One region of the Pseudomonas salicis genome, then DNA from elsewhere that is predicted to be linked to it. Evidence: predicted binding sites of a transcription regulator. Region 1 holds the regulator's gene; each other region holds the start of a gene.
What was found. Region 1 encodes FliA, which starts transcription of late flagellar genes. Its sites were predicted from a motif close to CTAAAGTTTNNNNNNNNNNNGCCGNTAA; they were not measured.

Region 1 (7,454 bases):
TTGTTCGAATTCGTGATCGGTGATGTCGTCGGAAGGCGCTTCGGCCACCTCTTCAACTACCGGCGCAGGGGCAGCGGCGATTTCGTCGGCAGACGCAGGCTCGGCCAGACGCGACAGCGCGGCGAGCAGCTCTGGCGTGGCCGGGGTCACGTCCGAACGCTCACGGACCTGGCCGAACATGCTGTTGACGGTGTCCAGTGCTTCGAGCACGACATCCATGAGTTCCGCGTCGACCCGGCGCTCACCTTTGCGCAGGATGTCGAACACGTTTTCGGCGATGTGGCAGCATTCGACCAGCTCGTTGAGCTGGAGGAAGCCTGCGCCCCCTTTTACAGTGTGAAAACCGCGAAAAATTGCATTGAGCAGGTCCGCATCGTCCGGTCGGCTTTCCAGCTCGACCAACTGTTCGGACAACTGCTCCAGAATCTCGCCGGCCTCTACCAGAAAATCCTGAAGGATCTCTTCATCGGCGCCGAAGCTCATTGGGGGTGCTCCTAAAATTAACCGTCAACCGATCCAGGAGCTGCGTCGATGGCCTGCGCGCATTGCCTTCGTCGAGACATTGGCGCGCAAGCCCACAGCCACTTTCACATAGAACCCTGGCTCTGGATTTCAGAAGCCGAGGCTGGATAGCAGATCGTCTACATCATCCTGACCGGATACGACGTCTTCACGTTTATCGGCATGAATCTGCGGACCTTCACCCTTGGAATGAAGTTTTTCCTGTTCTTTTTGCTTACGGAACTCTTCCTGGTCGTGTTCGATCCCGGCGAAGCGATCGACCTGACTGGCCATCAGCACCAACTTGAGCAAATTGCTCTCGACTTCGGTCACCAGCGTGGTCACACGCTTGATCACCTGGCCGGTCAGGTCCTGATAGTCCTGAGCCAGCAGAATGTCGTTCAGGTGACTGGCGACCTCGTGGGTCTCCTTCTCGCTGCGGGTCAGAAAACCTTCGACGCGGCGGGCCAGATCACGAAACTCTTCAGCACCGATTTCGCGGCGCATGAAGCGGCCCCAATCGACGCTCAACGCCTTGGCGTCGGCGCTCAGGCCGTTCATCAGCGGTGTGCTCTGCTCCACCAGGTCCATCGTGCGGTTGGCCGCGCCTTCAGTGAGGCGGACAACGTACGACAGACGCTCGGTGGCATCCGTGATCTGCGACACTTCCTCGGCTTGCGGCATGTGCGGGTCAATCTGGAAATTGACGATTGCACTGTGCAGCTCGCGCGTCAGCTTGCCCACTTCCTGATACAGGCCGCGGTCCCGGGTCTGATTAAGCTCATGGATAAGTTGCACGGCGTCGCCGAACTTGCCTTTTTCGAGGCTGGCGACCAGTTCTTGTGCGTGTTTCTTCAGGGTCGACTCGAAGTCACCCATTGTCGAATCTTTGGAATCCATAGCGCCCTCACAGCGGACATCAGGAATTGACGCGCTCGAATATCTTCTCGATCTTTTCTTTGAGCACCTGAGCCGTGAAAGGCTTGACCACGTAACCGTTCACGCCCGCCTGAGCGGCTTCGATGATCTGCTCGCGCTTGGCTTCGGCGGTCACCATCAACACAGGCAGGTGACGCAGACGTTCGTCGGCACGCACCTGACGCAGCAGGTCGATGCCGGACATGCCAGGCATGTTCCAGTCGGTCACCAGAAAGTCAAAAGCACCGCTCTGCAGCATCGGCAATGCGGTGGTACCGTCATCTGCTTCGGCCGTGTTGGTGAACCCAAGGTCACGCAACAGGTTTTTTATGATCCGCCGCATCGTTGAAAAGTCATCAACGATGAGGATTTTCATGTTCTTGTCCAATTCGACCTCCAAGCAGTCTTTAACGCGCCCAGTGCCTGGACGCGCGTTCAATCAATACCGGCAACATCGCTCCACCGGTCACACGAAAACGAGGGGGCCTTTCGAAGAAACACGTGATGAGCGCCACGGAAAAAGTCCGAAGACCTGATCCCAGCGGCTCCTGCCTTGTCCCTTTTGCTTCCCACACAACGCCTTGCACAGCCGGCCTTACCACCCAAAACGCAGGCATCTTTGTGAAAAGACGGGCCCGCGTCAATGCGTCAACGCGCGCGCCATTCTCCCAACCGGCCCCGCAGACGTGCGGCGCACTGGCTATGCAGCTGGCTGACACGGGATTCGCTGACCCCCAAGACCTCCCCGATCTCTTTGAGGTTCAGCTCTTCGTCGTAGTACAACGCCAGCACCAGGCGCTCACGCTCGGGCAAGTTGGCGATGGCGTCCGCCAGCGCGCTCTGGAAACGTTCATCTTCCAGATCCCGCGACGGTTCGAGCGACTGGCTCGCGCCGTCCTCGTGCAACCCTTCATGCTCGCCGTCCTGCAACAGGTCGTCGAAGCTGAACAAGCGGCTGCCCAAGGTATCGTTCAGAATCCCGTAGTAATCGTCGAGACTCAATTGAAGTTCGGCCGCAACTTCATGATCTTTAGCGTCGCGACCGGTTTTCGCTTCAATTGCACGAATCGCGTCACTGACCATGCGCGTATTGCGGTGGACCGAGCGTGGCGCCCAGTCCCCCTTGCGCACTTCATCGAGCATCGCGCCGCGAATACGAATGCCGGCGTATGTCTCGAAACTCGCACCCTTGGTGGAGTCGTATTTGGTCGACACTTCGAGCAGGCCGATCATGCCGGCCTGGATCAGATCCTCGACCTGCACGCTGGCCGGCAGACGCGCCAGCAAGTGGTAGGCGATGCGCTTGACCAAAGGGGCATAGCGCTCGATCAGCTCATACTGAGAATCTTTGGACGATTTGCTGTACATGCGATAGCCACTTGCAGTCATGACACAGGCCCTGCACTGGTCTGATGAACCAGGCGCTCAACGAAAAATTCAAGGTGGCCTCGCGGGTTCGCCGGCAATGGCCAGGTATCGACCTTCTGCGCAATGGCCTTGAACGCCAGCGCGCATTTGGAACGTGGAAACGCTTCGTACACCGCACGCTGTTTCTGCACGGCCTTGCGCACGCATTCGTCGTACGGCACGGCGCCGACGTATTGCAGGGCCACGTCGAGGAAACGGTCGGTGACCTTGGTCAGCTTGGCGAACAGGTTGCGGCCTTCCTGCGGGCTCTGCGCCATGTTGGCCAGCACGCGGAAACGGTTCATGCCGTAGTCGCGGTTCAGCAGTTTGATCAGCGCGTAGGCGTCGGTGATCGAGGTCGGCTCATCGCAGACCACCAACAGCACTTCCTGCGCGGCGCGCACGAAGCTGACCACCGATTCGCCGATCCCGGCAGCGGTGTCGATCACCAGTACGTCCAGGTTGTCGCCGATGTCGCTGAACGCCTGAATCAGACCCGCGTGTTGCGCAGGGCTCAGGTGAACCATGGTCTGGGTGCCCGACGCCGCAGGCACGATGCGCACACCGCCCGGGCCCTGCAACAGAACATCGCGCAGCTCGCAGCGTCCTTCGATGACGTCCGCCAAGGTGCGTTTAGGGGTCAGCCCCAACAATACGTCAACGTTGGCGAGACCCAGATCGGCGTCCAGCAACATGACGCGACGTCCCAACTCGGCCAGGGCCAGCGAGAGGTTCACTGACACGTTGGTCTTGCCGACGCCACCTTTGCCACCGGTCACCGCGATAACCTGTACGGGATGCATGCTGCCCATGTTAATTTTTTACCTTGTCTTGCTTAGACCAAAGCCACATTTCGGGCTGCACGTTCACTGCGTGAACAATGCTTGGCAGACCATCGATGCAGGTATATTCCACTGTCATTTTCCTTACCTAGCCCGCGCGCTTGCCGGGGCTGTGATAAAGATCCGCAAACATATCCGCCATCGCTTCCTCGCTAGGCTCCTCCTGCATCTGAACGCTGACAGCCCTGCTGACCAACTGATGCCGACGTGGCAGATGCAGATCATCCGGAATGCGCGGGCCATCGGTGAGATAGGCCACGGGCAATTCATGTGTCACCGCCAGGCTCAGCACTTCGCCGAGGCTGGCGGTTTCGTCGAGCTTGGTCAGGATGCACCCGGCCAAACCGCAACGCTTATAACTGTGGTACGCCGCCGTCAGCACCTGCTTCTGGCTGGTGGTGGCGAGCACCAGGTAATTGCGCGCCTTGATCCCGCGACCGGCCAGACTCTCCAGTTGCAGGCGTAGGGCCGGATCACTGGCTTGCAAGCCGGCGGTGTCAATCAACACCACACGCTTGCGCAGCAACGGCTCCAGCGCCTGAGCCAGCGATTGACCGGGGTCAACGTGGGTCACCGGCACATTGAGAATGCGGCCCAGCGTCTTGAGCTGTTCCTGCGCCCCGATGCGGAAGCTGTCCATGCTCACCAGCGCGATGTTTTGTGCGCCGTACTTCAACACGTAACGCGCCGCCAGCTTGGCCAGCGTCGTGGTCTTGCCCATGCCTGCCGGGCCGACCATCGCAATCACACCGCCCTCTTCCAGCGGCTCGACATCCGGCGTGACGATCATGCGCGCCAGGTGCGCCAGCAACATGCGCCAGGCGTGGGGCTGATCGTCGGTGTCCGGCACCATCGCCAGCAGGTCACGGGACAGAGGCCCCGACAGACCGACGCGTTGCAGACGGCGCCACAGGTTCGCCTGTTGCGGGCGGCTGCCTTGCAGTTGGTTCCAGGCCAGCGAACCCAGCTGGACTTCCAGCAGTTCACGCAGGCCATTCAATTCAGAGCGCATCGAGTCGTACGCACGCTGGCTGATGCCCGGCTCGGCCGATTGACGCTCGGCGCGTTCAGCACGATCAGCCGCAATGGCCGCGTGGATAGACGGGCGAAAGGGTTCGTCCAGCGTCGGTTCGATTTGTTTGCTGTCGTCCATGGCCACGCCGGTGAACAGCTGGCGATTGGCGACGGTGTCCAGCTCGCTGCGATGGGTCAGCTCGGCCTGAGCGGTCACGATGCGCGATTGGGTCTTGCGCAGTTCGTCTTCCAGCTCGATGTTCGGCACGCGCGGGGCCAGCGCAGACAATTTGTAGTCCAGTGCGGCAGTCAGTTCCACACCGCCTGCGATCCGCCGATTCCCGATGATGGCGGCTTCAGCGCCCAGCTCATCGCGAACCAGTTTCATGGCTTGTCGCATATCGGCGGCGAAAAAACGCTTAACTTGCATGACTCACTACCTCAGCCGTTCGGCCCGACAGTCGCTACGATGGTGACTTGCTTATTGTCAGGAATTTCCTGATACGCCAAAACATGCATGTTCGGGACGGCCAGGCGTCCAAAGCGGGACAACATGGCGCGAACCGGACCTGCGACCAACAAAATAACCGGCTGACCCTGCATCTCCTGACGCTGCGCCGCTTCGATCAACGAGCGCTGAAGTTTCTCAGCCATGCTCGGTTCGAGGAGAACGCCTTCTTCCTGACCCTGTCCTGCCTTCTGCAGACTATTGAGCAATATCTGTTCCAACCTTGGCTCAAGCGTGATAACAGGCAGCTCCGGCTCAATGCCGACAATGCTTTGCACGATGGCGCGGGACAATCCGACCCGTACAGCCGCCACCAATGCGGCGGTATCTTGACTCCGCGCAGCGTTGTTGGCGATGGCCTCGGCAATGCTGCGAATATCGCGCACCGGGACCTGTTCCGCCAGCAGCGCTTGCAACACCTTGAGCAGCGCAGACAACGACAGCACGCCGGGTACCAACTCTTCAGCCAACTTGGGCGAGCTTTTAGCCAGCAACGTCATCAGTTGCTGAACTTCCTCGTGCCCGATCAGCTCATGAGAGTGTTTGTAGAGAATCTGGTTCAAGTGGGTTGCCACTACGGTGCTGGCGTCGACCACGGTGTAGCCGAGAGACTGCGCCTGGGCACGCTGGGAAATCTCGATCCAGACCGCTTCGAGCCCGAACGCCGGGTCTTTGGCAGTGATGCCGTTGAGGCTGCCAAACACCTGACCGGGGTTGATCGCCAACTCGCGGTCCGGGTAAATCTCGGCCTCGGCGAGGGTCACGCCCATCAGCGTCAGGCGGTAGGCACTCGGCGCCAGGTCGAGGTTGTCGCGAATGTGAACGGTCGGCATCAGGAAGCCCAGCTCCTGCGAGAGCTTCTTGCGCACGCCCTTGATCCGCGCCAGCAGTTGACCACCCTGGTTGCGGTCCACCAGCGGAATCAGGCGATAGCCCACTTCCAGGCCGATCATGTCGATCGGCGTCACGTCGTCCCAGCCCAGCTCTTTCGACTCCTGGGCGCGATTCGGCGCAGGCAGCAAGTCCTGCTGGCGTTTGACTTCCTGGATCGCGGCCAGCTTGACCATGTTCTGTTTCTTCCACAGCAGGTAAGCGCCACCCGCCGCCGCCAGCCCGAGGCTGATGAACGAGAAGTGCGGCATGCCGGGCACCAGACCCATGACGATCATGATGCCAGCGGATACGGCCAGTGCCTGGTGCGAAGCGAACATCTGGCGCTTGACCAGCTTGCCCATTTCTTCCGAACCGGAAGCACGGGTCACCATGATCGCAGCGGCGGTGGACAGCAGCAGGGATGGCAATTGCGCCACCAAACCGTCACCGATGGTCAACAGCGCGTAGACCTTGCCCGCGTCAGCAAAGCTCATGCTGTGCTGGATGATGCCCACCAGCATGCCGCCGATGAGGTTGATGAACAGAATCAACAGACCAGCGATGGCGTCACCGCGAACGAATTTACTGGCACCGTCCATGGAACCGTAGAACTCAGCCTCTTGGGCGACTTCCAGACGACGGCGCTTGGCTTCGGGCTGATCGATCAGACCGGCGTTGAGGTCGGCGTCGATGGCCATCTGTTTGCCGGGCATCGCGTCGAGGGTGAAGCGCGCGCTCACCTCGGAGATACGACCGGCACCTTTGGTCACGACCACGAAGTTGATGATCATGAGGATCGCGAACACCACGATACCGACGACGTAGTTACCGCCGATCACCACTTCACCGAACGCCTGAATCACCTTACCGGCGGCGGCATGACCGTCCTGCCCGTGAAGCATGACCACACGGGTGGACGCGACGTTGAGCGCCAGCCGGAGCAAGGTGGCGACGAGCAGGATGGTGGGGAATACCGAGAAGTCGAGCGGACGCAGTGCGTAAACGCAGACCAACAGTACGACGATGGAGAGCGCAATGTTGAACGTGAAAAACACGTCCAGCAGGAACGGCGGCATGGGCAACATCATCATTGCCAACATGACCAGCAGCAAGAACGGCACGCCCAACTGACCACGACCCAGACCGGCCAGGCCAACGCGAGCGTTAGAGATTAACTGTGAGCGATCCACCGATTCCGTACCTGCGCGTTGATCAAAACTTTGACGCCAGAGGCGTTGTAACAGGGTTATTGCAAAAACCTGTCCAACTTGTGGGATGGGTGAAAAATGCCAGAGTGCCATCACGTAGAAATGTGGAGACGTTGGCATTTTTTTGGGAGTGGCCAGGGATCGATGGAGAGCTGGTTTGTGCGGTTTGAGACGCTAACGACT
Region 2 (7,454 bases), on a different contig from region 1:
CCGGCATGACGCTGTTCAACGCGAAATTGCGCCGATGCTCATCAGCCGCAACCAGATGCAGCACCTGCTGCGCACAGCCTGGCGGCAGGAACAGATTCACCCGCGCATTGGATGCATCGCGCACGCTGCCCAGATCAGAGAGACCGCCCACCGCCGCCACGGTATCGAACAGCCCTATAATCTTCAGCCGCACACTGCCCGCTGCCCAGGAGAAATCCGAGGACAGCGGCAGCTTGCGGGGATCGAGAACGGGCCCGAGGGCGCCCCGGGACTGCTTGAGCACTTCATTGGCCAGATGACGGGCCGCCGCCGCGCCCCGGCTGAACCCGAAAAGGTCTAACTCCAGGCCCGCGATCACGCAGCCGGGGTTATGCAGGTCGAATGTCTTGAGAAAATCGCTGATCTTTTTGACCGCGACCAATGCCTTGGCGACAACGCCCGTGTAACCCCGCCCAAATCCCTGGCCGGACAATCGCGAATCCCTCCCGCCGGAGGTGGTGCCAATACCGCTGATATAAAAAACTTCATAAAGTCTCAACCCGGCCCCGTCATTGGTCGCCTTGGGTTGGTGCCGATATAAGTCAGCCAGCCTCGCAATGTTAGTGAAATCATTGCTGTAACTGCTGGAAGGGTCAGAGTGGCGTCCTCCGCACTCCTTGATGTGCTCACCCTTGTAGATTTCCGCCATGGCCTGACAGTCGGCCCCGATCTGGCTGTTGACGCGGTTGTTGCCCGTCCCGTCAAAGAAAACGCCGATGCGGACGATGACCCCGAGTTTACCCGCCGCGCTGCTCGAACCTGTACCCCAGTGTAGTGCTGTCATGTGTAATTACCTGTGAGGGTTTGTTAAAGTCCGAATAAACTTTTTACATATCCAGACATATAACTCACAGAATGATTGCACCTCCGAAAACGTCAATACAGCAAGTAGTTATTCAGAAACTTCCCACTTAAATATCAGACCATTAAAAAATTGCGCCCCTTCTTTCCCACAACGGAAGACGTAATCACTGACAAACAACAAACACACCTAAACATTTAATATCGGCACAAACAATATATAAATATTACTTCTTGGTTTTTCATTTGTGCCAAGGGACATCAGGCCGGAGCATTACCCGGGCCGATGATCGGGAAGCTTACGGTGTCACCCGTGGAGCGCGCCGCTACCGGGTTTATACCCAAGCCGCAACCCGCCCCAATGCCTTCCCTTGACGATGATCGGCACAGAGAGATCGTGCATCAGCTCGCCGGTGTCGCGGGTGTAGGTTTGCAAGAGCATGGGCTGTTGATGGCTGCCGCAGCGAATGCCAGTGCGATCGTCGAATTTACGCTTGGTGCGGTTGTGCACCGTGTCGGCGGCAGGATCGCCGGTGAGGGGTTGGCTGAACGCCAGATTGTGGGTCGGGACGTAACCCTGCTGGGTGCAGGCGATGGCGAACACCAGGCCTTCATGCCGGGTCAGCAACGGCTCCTGGATGGAAGGCAAGACCTGGTCGGTGTAGCGGTCAAACCGGGTCTGGAATTTGGGCGGCGATGTGTTGGCAATGGGCTGGTAATGACGATCAAACAGGTCATCCAGGCTGACACGGTGCTGGTCGATGTCCTGCTCGAAGCGACGGGCAATCTCACTCGCCCCTTCACGAGCGAGGTCGTAGATGCGCTGGTGATAGTCTTCCAGACCCACCTCCGCCAGCCGCTCGCTGATGGTCTCGGCCTGGCCCTCCATCTGCACGGCAGATTTAGCCAATTGACGGGTCTGGTCGTCGCTGATCGCCAGGTCGCTGCGCATTTGTTCAATGGCCACGAACAGGCTGCTCAATTGCCCTTGATTGTTCTCCGCGCCCGAGGCGATCTCGCTGACCTGCCCTTCCACCCCGGCGGCCAACTGCGCAATGCTCGCCAATTGACGGCCCGTGGTTTCCACCTGCCCGACGCCGCTGTCCAGGTCCCCCGCCAACTGGCGAATCTGCTCGACCACTTGCGCAGTGCGCTGCTGGATGTCGGCGACCATCTCCCCGACTTCGCCGGTGGCGGTGGCCGTTCGGCCCGCCAGCCCACGCACCTCGTCGGCCACGACAGCGAAACCGCGCCCGTGCTCACCGGCCCGAGCGGCTTCGATGGCAGCATTGAGCGCCAGCAGATTGGTCTGGCTGGCAATTGACTGAATGACCGACGTCACCCGTTGAATGTCTTCGCTGCGTTGACTCAGGGCTTCGATCAGTTGACGGCTGCTGTCGGCGCGCTCGCTGAGTTGATGCATCAAAGCGATGGAGGCATTAAGTACGATCAGCCCGGCGTCGCTGCTTTGCCGCACTTCACTGGCCGCGCCCAACGCTTGCTGGCTGAGGGACGACGTGGCGCGCTCAGTGGCGATCATCACGTCAGCGCTGCTGACGATCTGCTCGGCGGCATCGACCTGGGATTGCAGCTTGCTTGCCAGTTGCTTGACCGAAAACGCCACCGCCGCCGCTGACAGGGCGTTGTGACTGGTGCTGCGGGACAGGTCGCGGGTCAGGCGCTCCAGGGCATCGTCGGGCTGGCCAGCAGGCTCAACGATTGTTCGGGCAGGGATAAAGCGCGGCAACCAGAGGGTCAGCAAGCCGAGGGGCAGGCACACATAGACTGACAGTTCGCCCCACGCCATGGCAGCAAACAGCAGACATAACGCGAGACTTTGCAGGCAAAGCCCCAGCCAGCGGGGGTTTGCAGCGGGCAATACGCTCGCCGCCGATTGTGCGGGTAACGAACGCGACCCGGTGCCCATGCCATTAGCCGTCATATCCTTGACCCACCCTGCTTATCATTATTTTGAAAGCATTAAACGTCAGATGGCGGCCATGCGCCATGAGTCATTAGTGGTAGTCGGTCGGATTTTTGTCCGCTTCATCCGGAGCGATCAGAATCACAAATCGCAGGCGACAAAAAGCCCGACGGCCTCGCAAGGCAATCGGGCTTTGAACCACAGCGGGCGGATCAGGCCTGGCGCTGGTGGCGGTCGATCTGCTCGTGGCGTTCCTGAGCTTCGATGCAGTATTTGGTGGTCGGGCTGATCAGCAGGCGCTTCAGACCGATAGGCTCACCACTGTCATCGCACCAGCCGAACGTGTCTTCGGCGATACGGGTCAACGCCATTTCCAGCTGTGGAAGCATGCGCTGATCGCGGTCGATCACGTTGACCAGCCAGTGACGCTCTTCTTCGACGGAAGCGGCATCAGCGGGATCAGCCGGGGTGTCCAGGCTTTCGATAGCGATACGGCTCTGCTCGATGCGCTCGTGGATTTCCACTTTCATGGCTTGCAGCAGCTCGATGAAGAATGCGTGTTGCTCCGCGTTCATGTAGTCATCGGCCGGCATCGCCAGCAACTTTTCCTTGGTCATTGATTTCTCTATAAAAAAACGTGCATTAGGGCGAATCAAGGGAGCGCCTTGGCCCGATCGTAAAGGTCGCGAGTCACCAGCGCCGTCGTCTCCAAGCGCACCCGGCACTCAATTTACGAGGGGCGGCAGTCTAAGGCCGGGTTTCGTACTCGGCAACATAATTGAACAAGATTCGCTCAACAACCCCCTAAATCCCCGGTGGCGTTGAGCCAAACCGGTGTTTCAACCTGTGTCTGCCATGACAAGCTCATCGGATTCGGCACCGTTATCGCGAGCAAGCTCACTCCTACAGGCACGCGTAACCCTGTAGGAGTGAGCTTGCTCGCGATGGCGTCCGGCCTGCCAACACCGGCTTTCTGGACGCTGTCTGACAGGCCATCGGCCGTTCGGTTCAAACCGGCAGAAAAACGAAAAGGGCCCCTCTGCGGGCCCTTTTCACGTTCATCAAACGACTGGCATCACGACATCAGCGTTTGAGCTTGCGTTTGTTGCGGTACTGGTCGATGACCACCGCGACGACGATGATCAGGCCTTTGATGATGTCTTGCACATAGGCATCGACGCCGACGAAGGTGAAGCCGCTGGCCATCACCCCGAGAATCAGCGCGCCGATCACGGTGCCGGTGATCCGACCGACGCCGCCCGCCAGGCTGGTGCCGCCGATCACAGCGGCCGCAATCGCATCCAGTTCGTACGAAACGCCCATCCCTGCCTGCCCCGTCGCAGCCCTTGCCGAGGCCACTACACCGGCAAGCCCGGCCAAGAGGCCCGCGATGCTGTAGACAATCACCAAGTGACGCTTGACGTTGATCCCGGAGGTGCGCGCCGCCTGCATGTTGCCGCCGATGGCGTAGGTGTATTTGCCGTATTTGGTGTAGCGCAGGGCGATGTGGAAGATCACCGCCACCACCAGAAAGATGATCACGGGCATCGCGCCCTGACCGATGGCGGTGTAGGAATCGTTGAGCATGCTCACGGGCTGGCCGCCGGTGTAGAAACGCGCCAGGCCACGGGCCGACACCATCATGCCGAGGGTGGCGATGAACGGCGGAATCCCGGTGATGGCGATGATGCTGCCGTTGATCGCCCCGGCCAACAGCCCCACCCCCAATCCGGCCATGACCGGTATCCACACCGGCAGGTCGGTCAGTGAAGGAAATACAGCGCGGGTGTAATCGGAGGATTGCGCGAGACTGGCCGCGATCATCGCCGTCAACGCCAGCACCGAGCCGGACGACAGGTCGATGCCCGTGGTGATGATCACCTGTGTCACGCCAATGGCGATCATTCCGATGATCGACACTTGCAGGATCATCAGCACCAGCCGCTGGGAGTTCATCAGAAAGCTCTGATCCCGCACGACCCAGCCGAAGATTTCGAAGATCAGGCCGATGCCGATCAGCACCAGAAAGATGCTCAGCTCGGTAGGCATCCGACGTTTGTGCTTGGTCGGCGCCACGGCGGGTTTGTTTTCCAGGATCGCGTTCATCTTCATGTGTGCCTCTTATTCTTGTTACGACCCACGAGGGGCCAGTGACAGGCCTTTAGTGGATCGAATTGCCGGACGCCAGGTGCATGACCCGCTCCTGAGTTGCCTCGGCACGGTCCAGCGTGCCCATCATTTCACCTTCGTGCATGACCAGGACCCGATCACTCATGCCCAGCACTTCCGGCAATTCCGAGGAGATCATGATCACCGCCATGCCTTCGCTGGCCAGCAGGGAAATCAGCCGGTAAATCTCGGCCTTGGCGCCGACGTCGATGCCTCGGGTCGGTTCGTCGAGAATCAGCACCCGGGGATTGGTCATCAGCCAGCGCGCAATCAAGGCCTTTTGCTGATTGCCGCCAGACAGCGTGTCGATGCATTGCTCCAGAGACGGCGTCTTCACGCGTAATTTTTTGCACATGTCTTCGCACAGGGCGCGCAGCGCTTTCTGGTGCACGAAGCCGTTGCCGACGTAATGCGGCAGCACCGCCATCTCCATGTTTTCCAGCACTGACAGGCACGGAAACAGGCCGCTGAGTTTGCGATCTTCGGTCAACAGCGCGAAGCCTTTCTCGATGGCGAAGTGCGGGTCGGTGACTTTGATCGGCGCGCCGTCCAGCTGAATCTCGCCGCCGGTGCACGGGGTGATGCCAAAGATCGTTTCGGCGACGTTGGTACGCCCCGATCCCATCAAACCGGCGATGCCCAGCACTTCACCGGCGTGCAAATCGAAGGACACATCCTTGAACACCCCCTCCAGCGACAGGTTGCGAACGGAGAGCAGTAGCTTGCCCATCGGCGTGTCACGCTCGGGGAACAGCTGGGTCAGTTCGCGCCCTACCATCATCGAAATCAGGCTGTCGCCGTCCATGCTGTCGGCGCGCTGCAGGCCGATGTAGGCGCCGTCGCGGAACACGGCCACTTCGTCGGCGATGGCGAACACCTCGTTCATTTTGTGGGTGATGTAAATGATGCCCTTACCTTGCGCCCGCAGGTCGGCAATGATCGAAAACAGGTGGGCGACTTCCTTCTCGGTGATGGCAGAAGTCGGTTCGTCCATGATCAGCACGTCTGAGTCGTAGGACACGGCCTTGGCGATCTCGACCATCTGCCGCTCGGCGATGCTCAGATTGCCGACGTGCTCTTCCGGGTCGAGGTCGATGCGCAGGCGGTCCAGCAATTCTTGAGTGCAGCGGTGCATGGCGCGGTGATCGACCATGTGAAAACCGTTGAGCTGCTCGCGGCCGATCCAGATGTTCTCGGCAATGGTCATGTGCGGCATCAGGTTGAGTTCCTGATGGATCATCGCGATGCCCGACTGCAAGGCTGACAGCGGGGTTTCGAACACCACCGGTTTGCCCCGCAGGCGGATTTCGCCGGTGTCCGGCTGGTAGATCCCGGCGATGATTTTCATCAGGGTGGACTTGCCCGCACCGTTCTCGCCCATCAACGCCAGCACGCTGCCTGGGCGGACGCGCAGTTCCACGTCGTCCAGCGCCACCACGCCCGGAAAGCCTTTGCTGATGTGGGTGATTTCCAGCAGGTAGGGATGCTCGGCAGCGGTGGCCGCGCGGTCGGCGGTGGCGCTGGCCGGGGCAGCGGTCGAAGCAGTAGCGGATGCGAACATGGTCACAGGCTCCTCAGGCGACATCGGCGCAGAGGGGGAAGACCCGCCTCTGCGTCCTGTCCGTCGTCGTGGTGTGGACGTTATTTGAACGTGCTGACGTTTTCAGGCGTGATCAGCTTGAACGGGATCACGATGGCCTGTTGCGGCAGCGTTTCCTTCTTCGCCAGTTTCACAGCGGCGTCGATGGAGCCTTCGCCCTGCCCTTTGGCGTCCTGGAACACCGACACGGTCAGGTCGCCCTTCTTGACAGCAGCCAGGCCGTCCGGGGTGCCGTCGACACCGGCCACGAGCACGTCGCCTTGCTTCTTGCCCGCTTGCTTGAGGGCCATGGAGGCGCCGATGGCCATTTCGTCGTTGTTGGAAAGCACGGCACTGAAATCACGGCCTTGGGTCAGCCAGTTGTTGGTGATGTCCATGCCTTTCTGCCGACCCCAGGCGCCTTCCTGTTCTTCGGCAATTTTGATGTCCGGGTATTTTTTCAGGACCTCTTTGACGCCTTCGGTGCGGTCGCGGGTCGAGTTGTTCGACAGCTCGCCCAGCAAAATCACCACGGTGCCTTTGCCGCCCAGTTTGTCGGCGACGTATTGCATCTGCATACGGCCCGCTTCCTTGTCATCAGAGGTCACGGAGGCCACGCCTGCGGGCAGCTTCGGATCATCCGGACGGCGGTTGACGTAGACCAGCGGAATCCCGGCAGCGGTGGCGGCCTTGGTGATGCGCGCGGTGGCGGCGGTGTCCACCGGATTGACGATCAGTGCATCGACTTTTTTGCCGATCAGCTCCTGCACCTGGTCGAGCTGTTTGTTGACGTCGTTGCGGCCATCGACGAACTGCAGGTCGACGCCGCCCATGTCCTTGGCCTTTTTGCCCATGTCTTCGCGCATATAGGTCAGGTAGGTGTCATCGAACTGCGACATGGCCACGCCAATTTTCAGGTCGGCCGCCAGAGTGGCGCCACTG
Region 3 (7,454 bases), 110 kb from region 1:
CACCGGGATCTGTCACCAGGTCAACCTTGAATACCTGGGCCGCACCGTCTGGACCAAGGAAGAGGACGGCAGGACTTACGCCTTCCCGGATACGCTGGTCGGTACCGATTCCCACACCACCATGATCAACGGCCTCGGCGTGTTGGGCTGGGGCGTCGGCGGGATCGAAGCCGAGGCCGCGATGCTGGGCCAGCCGGTGTCAATGCTGATCCCGGAAGTGATCGGCTTCAAGCTCACCGGCAAGCTGAAAGAAGGCATCACCGCCACCGACCTGGTGCTGACCGTGACGCAGATGCTGCGCAAGAAAGGCGTGGTCGGGAAATTCGTCGAGTTCTACGGCGACGGCCTGGCTGACCTGCCCCTCGCCGACCGTGCCACCATCGCCAACATGGCCCCGGAATACGGCGCGACCTGCGGGTTCTTCCCGGTGGACGACGTGACGCTGGACTACCTGCGCCTGTCGGGCCGTCCGGATGAAACGGTGGCGTTGGTCGAGGCGTACGCCAAAGCCCAGGGTTTGTGGCGCCTGCCCGGCAAAGAGCCGGTGTTCACCGATGCACTGGAGCTGGACATGGGTTCGGTCGTTGCCAGCCTGGCCGGGCCGAAACGCCCGCAGGATCGCGTCGCACTGCCGGACGTTTCCCAGGCATTCGACGACTTTCTCGGCCTGGCGCTCAAACCCAGCAAACACGATGAAAGCCGTCTGGAAAGCGAAGGCGGCGGTGGCGTGGCCGTGGGCAACGCCGAGCAGGTGGGCGAAGCCGAATATGAATACGAAGGCAATCGCTATCGCTTGAAAAACGGCGCGGTGGTCATCGCGGCCATCACCTCGTGCACCAACACCTCGAACCCGAGCGTGATGATGGCGGCGGGCCTTCTGGCGAAAAAAGCCGTGGAAAAAGGCCTGCAACGCAAGCCGTGGGTGAAAACCTCGCTGGCCCCCGGCTCCAAGGTCGTGACCGACTACTACAAGGCGGCGGGCCTGACCGAGTACCTCGACAAGCTCGGCTTCGACCTCGTGGGCTACGGCTGCACCACCTGTATCGGTAACTCGGGGCCGTTGCGCGACCCGATTGAAAAGGCCATTCAACAATCGGACCTGACCGTGGCGTCGGTGCTGTCGGGTAACCGCAATTTCGAAGGCCGCGTGCACCCCTTGGTGAAGACCAACTGGCTGGCCTCCCCGCCCCTCGTCGTCGCTTATGCGCTGGCCGGTAGCGTGCGCGTGGACCTGAGCAGCGAACCGCTGGGTGAAGGCAGCGACGGCCAGCCCGTGTACCTGCGCGACATCTGGCCGACGCAAAAAGAAATTGCCGACGCCGTACTGAACGTCAGCACCGGCATGTTCCACAAGGAATACGCCGAGGTCTTCGCCGGTGACGCGCAGTGGCAAGCCATCGAAGTGCCACAGGCCGCGACTTACGTGTGGCAAGACGATTCGACCTACATCCAGCATCCGCCGTTTTTCGACGACGTGGCGGGTCCATTGCCGGTGATCGCTGATGTGGAGAAAGCCCGCGTGCTGGCGATTCTGGGTGACTCGGTAACCACCGACCACATTTCGCCTGCCGGTAACATCAAGGCGGACAGCCCGGCCGGTCGCTACCTGCGCAGCAAAGGCGTGGAGCCAAAAGACTTCAACTCCTATGGCTCCCGTCGCGGCAACCACGAAGTGATGATGCGCGGCACGTTCGCCAACATTCGCATCCGCAACGAAATGCTGGGCAACGAAGAAGGCGGCTACACCCTGCACGTGCCGACCGACGAGAAACTGCCGATCTACGACGCCGCCATGCGTTATCAAAAGGAAGGCACGCCGCTCGTGGTCATCGCCGGTCAGGAATACGGCACCGGTTCCAGCCGTGACTGGGCCGCCAAAGGCACCAACCTGCTGGGCGTGAAAGCGGTCATTGCCGAGAGCTTCGAACGTATCCACCGCTCGAATCTCGTGGGCATGGGCGTCTTGCCGCTGCAATTCAAGAACGGTCAGAGCCGCAAGACCCTGGAATTGACCGGCAAGGAAATCCTCAACATCACCGGCCTGACCGACGCGACGCTGCAACCGGGCATGAGCCTGACCCTGCAGATCACCCGAGAAAACGGCCAGCAAGAAAACGTCGACGTGCTGTGTCGGATCGATACCCTGAACGAAGTCGAATACTTCAAAGCCGGGGGGATTCTGCATTACGTACTGCGGCAGTTGATTGCGTCGTAACGCCCTACCGTAAGGCGCTTGCCCGTTATCGCGGGCGAGCGCCCTGCTCAGTGTTCTCAGATACACCGCGGGCACCGATTTTGCTGTCGGTGCCCGACAGATCGCAGGCAAGGTGGAGCGCCACCCCGGCACTCCTACGACCTTCGGCCAGAATCAAAAGCTTGATCCGCCCCGCTCACCTGCTTCTGCCGAAGGCGTAGGAGCTGGCTTGCCTGCGATCTGTCGCGCAGCGGCAGCAAGGCCTGAAAACTCGATTGACCTGACACCCCACACAGCCCGCCCCCACCACACCCCGCTCCACCGACAATACTTTCAGCCCTTTCCCACAAGCACCCACGTTTAAACAACGCTAAAATCGCCGTCCTTATCCCACGTTCAAGGACGACCCCATGCCAGTGCTGCGCTGGAGCGCGCTCACGCTGCTGACCCTCGGTTATTGCATCGCCTGGGTGTATGGCCAGCTGAGCCTGCCGGTGGTCGTCACGTTCGGGCTGTTGATCATGGCGGGGATCTGCGTCGTCCATTTCCGACACTGGGCCGTTCGCGGATTCGGTCATGCCCTGTTCATCGCCCTCGCGGCGGGTCTGGCCTGCCATTGGCTGCCGGGCTTCTTCAGCGCCCGGGTCATCGCCGCAGCGCGTTTCACTCCCGAAGCCGCGCCCTTTTCGATGTACCTCAACCTCGACAAGCCCCTGATCGGCTTCTGGATCATCCTCGCCTGCCCCTGGGTGTTCGCCGGGTTCAATCTGCGCCGATCACTGATCACCACTGGCCTGACCCTGCCGGTCACAGTCATCGCTTGCCTCGCTACGGCGGTGGCGCTGGGACTCGTGGGCTGGACGCCGAAATGGCCCGAGCAAGGGGGTATCTGGGTGCTGAACGATCTGCTGCTGGTCACGATGACCGAAGAGCTGATCTTTCGCGGCTATCTGCAGGGCGGCCTCAGCCGTTTGCTCGCGCGAATGCCAAACGCCCCCACGCTGGCACTGCTCATCAGCTCGTTGCTGTTCGGTGTGATGCACCTCGGCGGCGGTTGGCAATGGATGATCCTCACCAGCATGGCCGGACTCGGGTATGGCATCGCATACCGATATGGCGGATTACCGGCGGCGGTCATCACTCATTTTGGGCTCAACCTTGCGCACTTCAGCCTGTTCACCTATCCGATGTTCGACCGATGAGCGTTGACCTGCGGCAAACCGTCCCATGACGCAGTTCACAAAATGCTTAATTTCCTGACAACAGGGCCGATAACACCTCAAAGCCTTCCCGGATAGAACAGCTTATGCGCAATAACCAGCCCATCACCCAACGCGAACGGACCTTCCCGGCACAGCAGCGGTTGATTTCGACCACGGATGCTCGCGGCGTGATCACCTACTGCAACGACGCCTTCGTCGAGATCAGCGGCTTCACCCGCGACGAATTGCTCAAGGCGCCGCACAACACCGTGCGCCATCCTGACGTTCCGTCCGCCGTGTTCGAACACATGTGGAGCACCCTCAAACAGGGTCTGCCATGGATGGGCATCGTCAAGAATCGCTGCAAGAACGGCGACCATTACTGGGTCAACGCGTACGTCACGCCCATCTTCGACGGCAAACAGGTGGTGGGCTTCGAGTCGGTGCGCGTCAAACCCACCGCCGAACAGATCCGCCGTGCCGAATCGCTGTATCAACGCCTGAACAACGGCAAGTCAGCCGTCCCGAGCCGCGACACCTGGCTGCCGGTGCTGCAGGACTGGCTTCCGTTCATTCTGGTCAGCCAACTGAGCTTCCTGATCGGCGTCTGGCTTAACTCCTATTGGGGCTTCGCGCTCGCGGCGGGACTGTCCGTGCCGTTGGGGCTGCTGGGCCTGAGCTGGCAGCAACGCGGCATCAAGCGCCTGCTGCGTCTGGCGGATCAGACCACGTCGGACCCGCTGATCGCGCAGATGTACACCGACAGCCGTGGCGCCCAGGCCCGTCTGGAAATGTCCATCCTGAGCCAGGAAGCCCGCCTCAAAACCTGCCTCACGCGTTTGCAGGACACTGCCGAACACCTGAATTCCCAGGCGCGCCAGTCCGACAGCCTGGCCCAGGCCAGTTCCAACGGACTGGAACGTCAGCGCGTGGAAACCGAACAGGTCGCGACCGCGATCAACCAGATGGCGTCCACCACCCAGGAAGTCGCCAGCCACGTTCAACGCACCGCCGACGCCACCCAGCAAGCCAACGAACTGACCCGTCGCGGCCGCACCATCGCCAGTGAAACCCGCGAGGCCATTCAACGCCTCTCGACCTCGGTCGGCGAAACCGGCCTCACCGTCACGCAACTGGCCAAGGACAGCGACGAAATCGGTGGCGTGGTCGACGTCATCAAAGGCATCGCCGACCAGACCAACCTGCTGGCCCTGAACGCTGCCATCGAAGCCGCCCGCGCCGGCGAAATGGGCCGTGGCTTTGCAGTCGTGGCGGACGAGGTTCGCCAACTGGCGCAACGCACCACCGAATCCACGGGCCAGATCCATTCCCTGATCGCCAAACTGCAAGCCACGGCCAACAACGCTGTGCAAACCATGGCCACCGGCCGCCGCCAGGCGGAAGAAGGCGTCGAACAAGTCATGGAAGCCGACAAGGCGCTGGTGGGGATCAGCGACGCCGTGGCCAACATCACTGACATGACCACGCAAATCGCCGCCGCCACCGAAGAACAAAGCTCGGTCGCCGAAGAGGTCAGCCGCAACATCAGCACCATCGCTCAACTGGCCGACCAGACCTCCGACGAAGCCCGCCGCTCCGCCGACCTCAGCGCCGAATTGACCAACACTGCGCTTAGCCAGTATTCGCTGGTAGAACGTTTTAACCGCTAATCAATAGTCAGCAAAACTCCAGCCCCGGCAGCGACCCTGCCGGGGCTTTTTATTGCGTGGTGAAAAAGTAGGAAGTTTCCGAAGTTGCAAGTTCAGTGCTGTTTTTGCGGAATTGGAGCGAAATGTAGGGTTGACAGAAAGTCGGGATCGCTATTAGTTGAAATTCAGATCGCGATATATATGTACCACCTCTGGAGTGAATTCGCTGATCTAACCCAATTAATAAAAGAGCACCCACTGGCGAAAAATCTGATGAGTGCTCGATGGAGAATGTTATGAATGACATGAATGTCAAAGCGCCGATTCCACTTCCACCTGCAATCGTGCCTGTTGCGTATGAAGATGGGTTGTTGAAAGTGGCGGACTTGAATGCCCCTATTGCCGTTAAAGTTGGGGTGTGGCCTGCGGCCGAAACCGGATATACGGTGCGGTTACATCTGAATGGCAAACCCGTGACGGACGAACGCGTCATTTCCGACGACGACAAGCCTGGCGATATTCTCACACTGCATGTAGCCGAGAACCTTCTACAGAATGACGGCGCCTACAACCTTCTGTACCGAATCTACAGCCCCTTTTCAGATCTGGAAGACTTCTCACCCTCCGTTACGCTGAAGGTCGACCGCACCCCACCAGGCGGCCCACTCCTCGGCCCCGTGTTCTTCGCAGAAGGTGAATTCAACGGCAACACCCTCGCCCTCGTCCCCGGCTACGCCGGCATCGAAGCAGGCGACCTGATTCGCACCCTGTGCAACGGCGTTGCCGGCCCAACCCATACCGTGCAGGCAGACGAACTCACCCTGCGCCCCATCGAAATCGTTTTCGAAAAAGCCTTCCTGCAAAGCCTCGCCGCGCAGTACGTGGACATCGACTACACAGTGACCGACCGGGCGGGCAATGAGTCGATCCGATCCTTGCCCAAGACGCTCACGCTGATCTCGTAACACTGACCGGCGAACCCACCTGCCGGACAAACACAACACGATCACCTGATCAATCAGGCACCCGTTCCGCCAGAGAACGCGGACGACTGTGCCTTATGGAGAATGATATGAACGACATGAATGTCAGAGAACCGATCCCCCTGACGCCTGCGGTGGTGCCCGCAGCTTATGAGGATGGGTTGTTGAAAACCGCGGATTTGAATGCGCCCATTGCAGTGCAGGTAATGGTCTGGATCGGGGCCATGACCGGCTATACCGTGCGACTGGATCTGGATGGCGTGCCTGTAACCGAGGAACGCGTCATCACCGACGCTGATAAACAGGGCGATATTCTTACACTCGACCTGCCCGAAACGTACTTGAGAGATGAAGGCCTCCATACCCTTGAGTACCGAATTTGTAACCCCCTTACCGGGGATGAAGTGTTTTCACCCTCAATCCCCCTGATCGTCGACCGAACCCCTCCCGGCGCTGCGCTCCTTGCTGCGATGATGTTTCCTCGTGCCAGCTTTGGCGCGCGTGCGACCGCGCGGGTCCCTGCCTATTTCGGCATGGCAGCTGGGGACACGATCCAAACCCTCTGCAACGGCGTGCCCGGCCCAGTCCACACCGTGGTCGCGGAGGAACTCTCGCTGGCTCCCATCCAGATCGCCTTCGAAGAGCACTTCCTGCTGAGTCTCGCGGCACCCGAGGTCGTCGTCGATTACTCAGTCACGGACCGCGCAGGCAATGAGTCGATCCGGGCAGTGCCGGTAACGCTGTCACTGGTGCCGTAACCACCACCACGCACATCACAGCCCGGCAGGCCAAGCCGCCGGGCACACCTACACGCTCATCCGAGCAATCAAGCACCCGTTCCGCAAGCGAATGCGGACGATCGTGCCTTATGGAGAAATGCCATGAACGACATGAATGTCAAAAAACCCATCCCACTCCCGCCCGCCGTCGTGCCTACAGCCTATGACGATGGATTGCTGAAAACCGCTGACTTGAATGCCCCTGTTGCCGTGCAGGTTGAAGTCTGGCCTGCGGCTGAAACAGGCTACACCGTGCGGCTGAACCTGGACGGCCTGCCCGCAACCGAAGAACGCGTCATCACCGCCACTGACAAACCCGGCGATATCATTACGCTGTACCTCTCGGAAAATCACCTGTTGAAGGACAAGCGCTACTCCCTTCAGTACCGGATCTACAGCCCGATTGGTGAGTCGGAAGACTTCTCTCCGGCAATCCCCCTGATCGTCGACCGAACCCCACCCGGCGCCGCGGTCCTCGCCCCGCTGTTCTTCGCCGAGGGCTCGATCAACGGCGACGCCAACGCCATTCTTCCCGGCTACGCGGGCATGGCCATAGGCGACGTTGTTCGCACCCTGTGCAACGGCATTTCCGGCCCGACCCACACCGTGCAAGCGGACGAACTCACCGTGCGCCCCATCGAAATCGT

Region 2: the regulator FliA is predicted to act here: its motif matches at 2,832-2,859, upstream of ACWKWE_RS18285 (methyl-accepting chemotaxis protein).
Region 3: the regulator FliA is predicted to act here: its motif matches at 3,442-3,469, upstream of ACWKWE_RS26630 (methyl-accepting chemotaxis protein).

The regions. Positions count from the first base shown of each region.
Region 1 covers NZ_JBSKHU010000008.1:84,470-91,923, reverse strand. Annotated here, with positions in the region: gene ACWKWE_RS26170 (chemotaxis protein CheA) at 1-483, opposite strand, end outside; gene ACWKWE_RS26165 (protein phosphatase CheZ) at 613-1,401, opposite strand; gene ACWKWE_RS26160 (chemotaxis response regulator CheY) at 1,421-1,795, opposite strand; gene fliA (RNA polymerase sigma factor FliA) at 2,068-2,808, opposite strand; gene fleN (flagellar synthesis regulator FleN) at 2,805-3,638, opposite strand; gene flhF (flagellar biosynthesis GTPase FlhF) at 3,757-5,112, opposite strand; gene flhA (flagellar biosynthesis protein FlhA) at 5,124-7,253, opposite strand.
Region 2 covers NZ_JBSKHU010000004.1:807,416-814,869, reverse strand. Annotated here, with positions in the region: gene ACWKWE_RS18290 (T6SS phospholipase effector Tle1-like catalytic domain-containing protein) at 1-823, opposite strand, end outside; gene ACWKWE_RS18285 (methyl-accepting chemotaxis protein) at 1,148-2,767, opposite strand; gene ACWKWE_RS18280 (TraR/DksA family transcriptional regulator) at 2,977-3,381, opposite strand; gene ACWKWE_RS18275 (ABC transporter permease) at 3,848-4,870, opposite strand; gene ACWKWE_RS18270 (sugar ABC transporter ATP-binding protein) at 4,926-6,494, opposite strand; gene ACWKWE_RS18265 (sugar ABC transporter substrate-binding protein) at 6,575-7,454, opposite strand, start outside.
Region 3 covers NZ_JBSKHU010000008.1:194,908-202,361, reverse strand. Annotated here, with positions in the region: gene acnA (aconitate hydratase AcnA) at 1-2,215, shown strand, start outside; gene ACWKWE_RS26635 (lysostaphin resistance A-like protein) at 2,605-3,396, shown strand; gene ACWKWE_RS26630 (methyl-accepting chemotaxis protein) at 3,501-5,066, shown strand; gene ACWKWE_RS26625 (hypothetical protein) at 5,342-6,010, shown strand; gene ACWKWE_RS26620 (hypothetical protein) at 6,118-6,786, shown strand; gene ACWKWE_RS26615 (hypothetical protein) at 6,910-7,454, shown strand, end outside.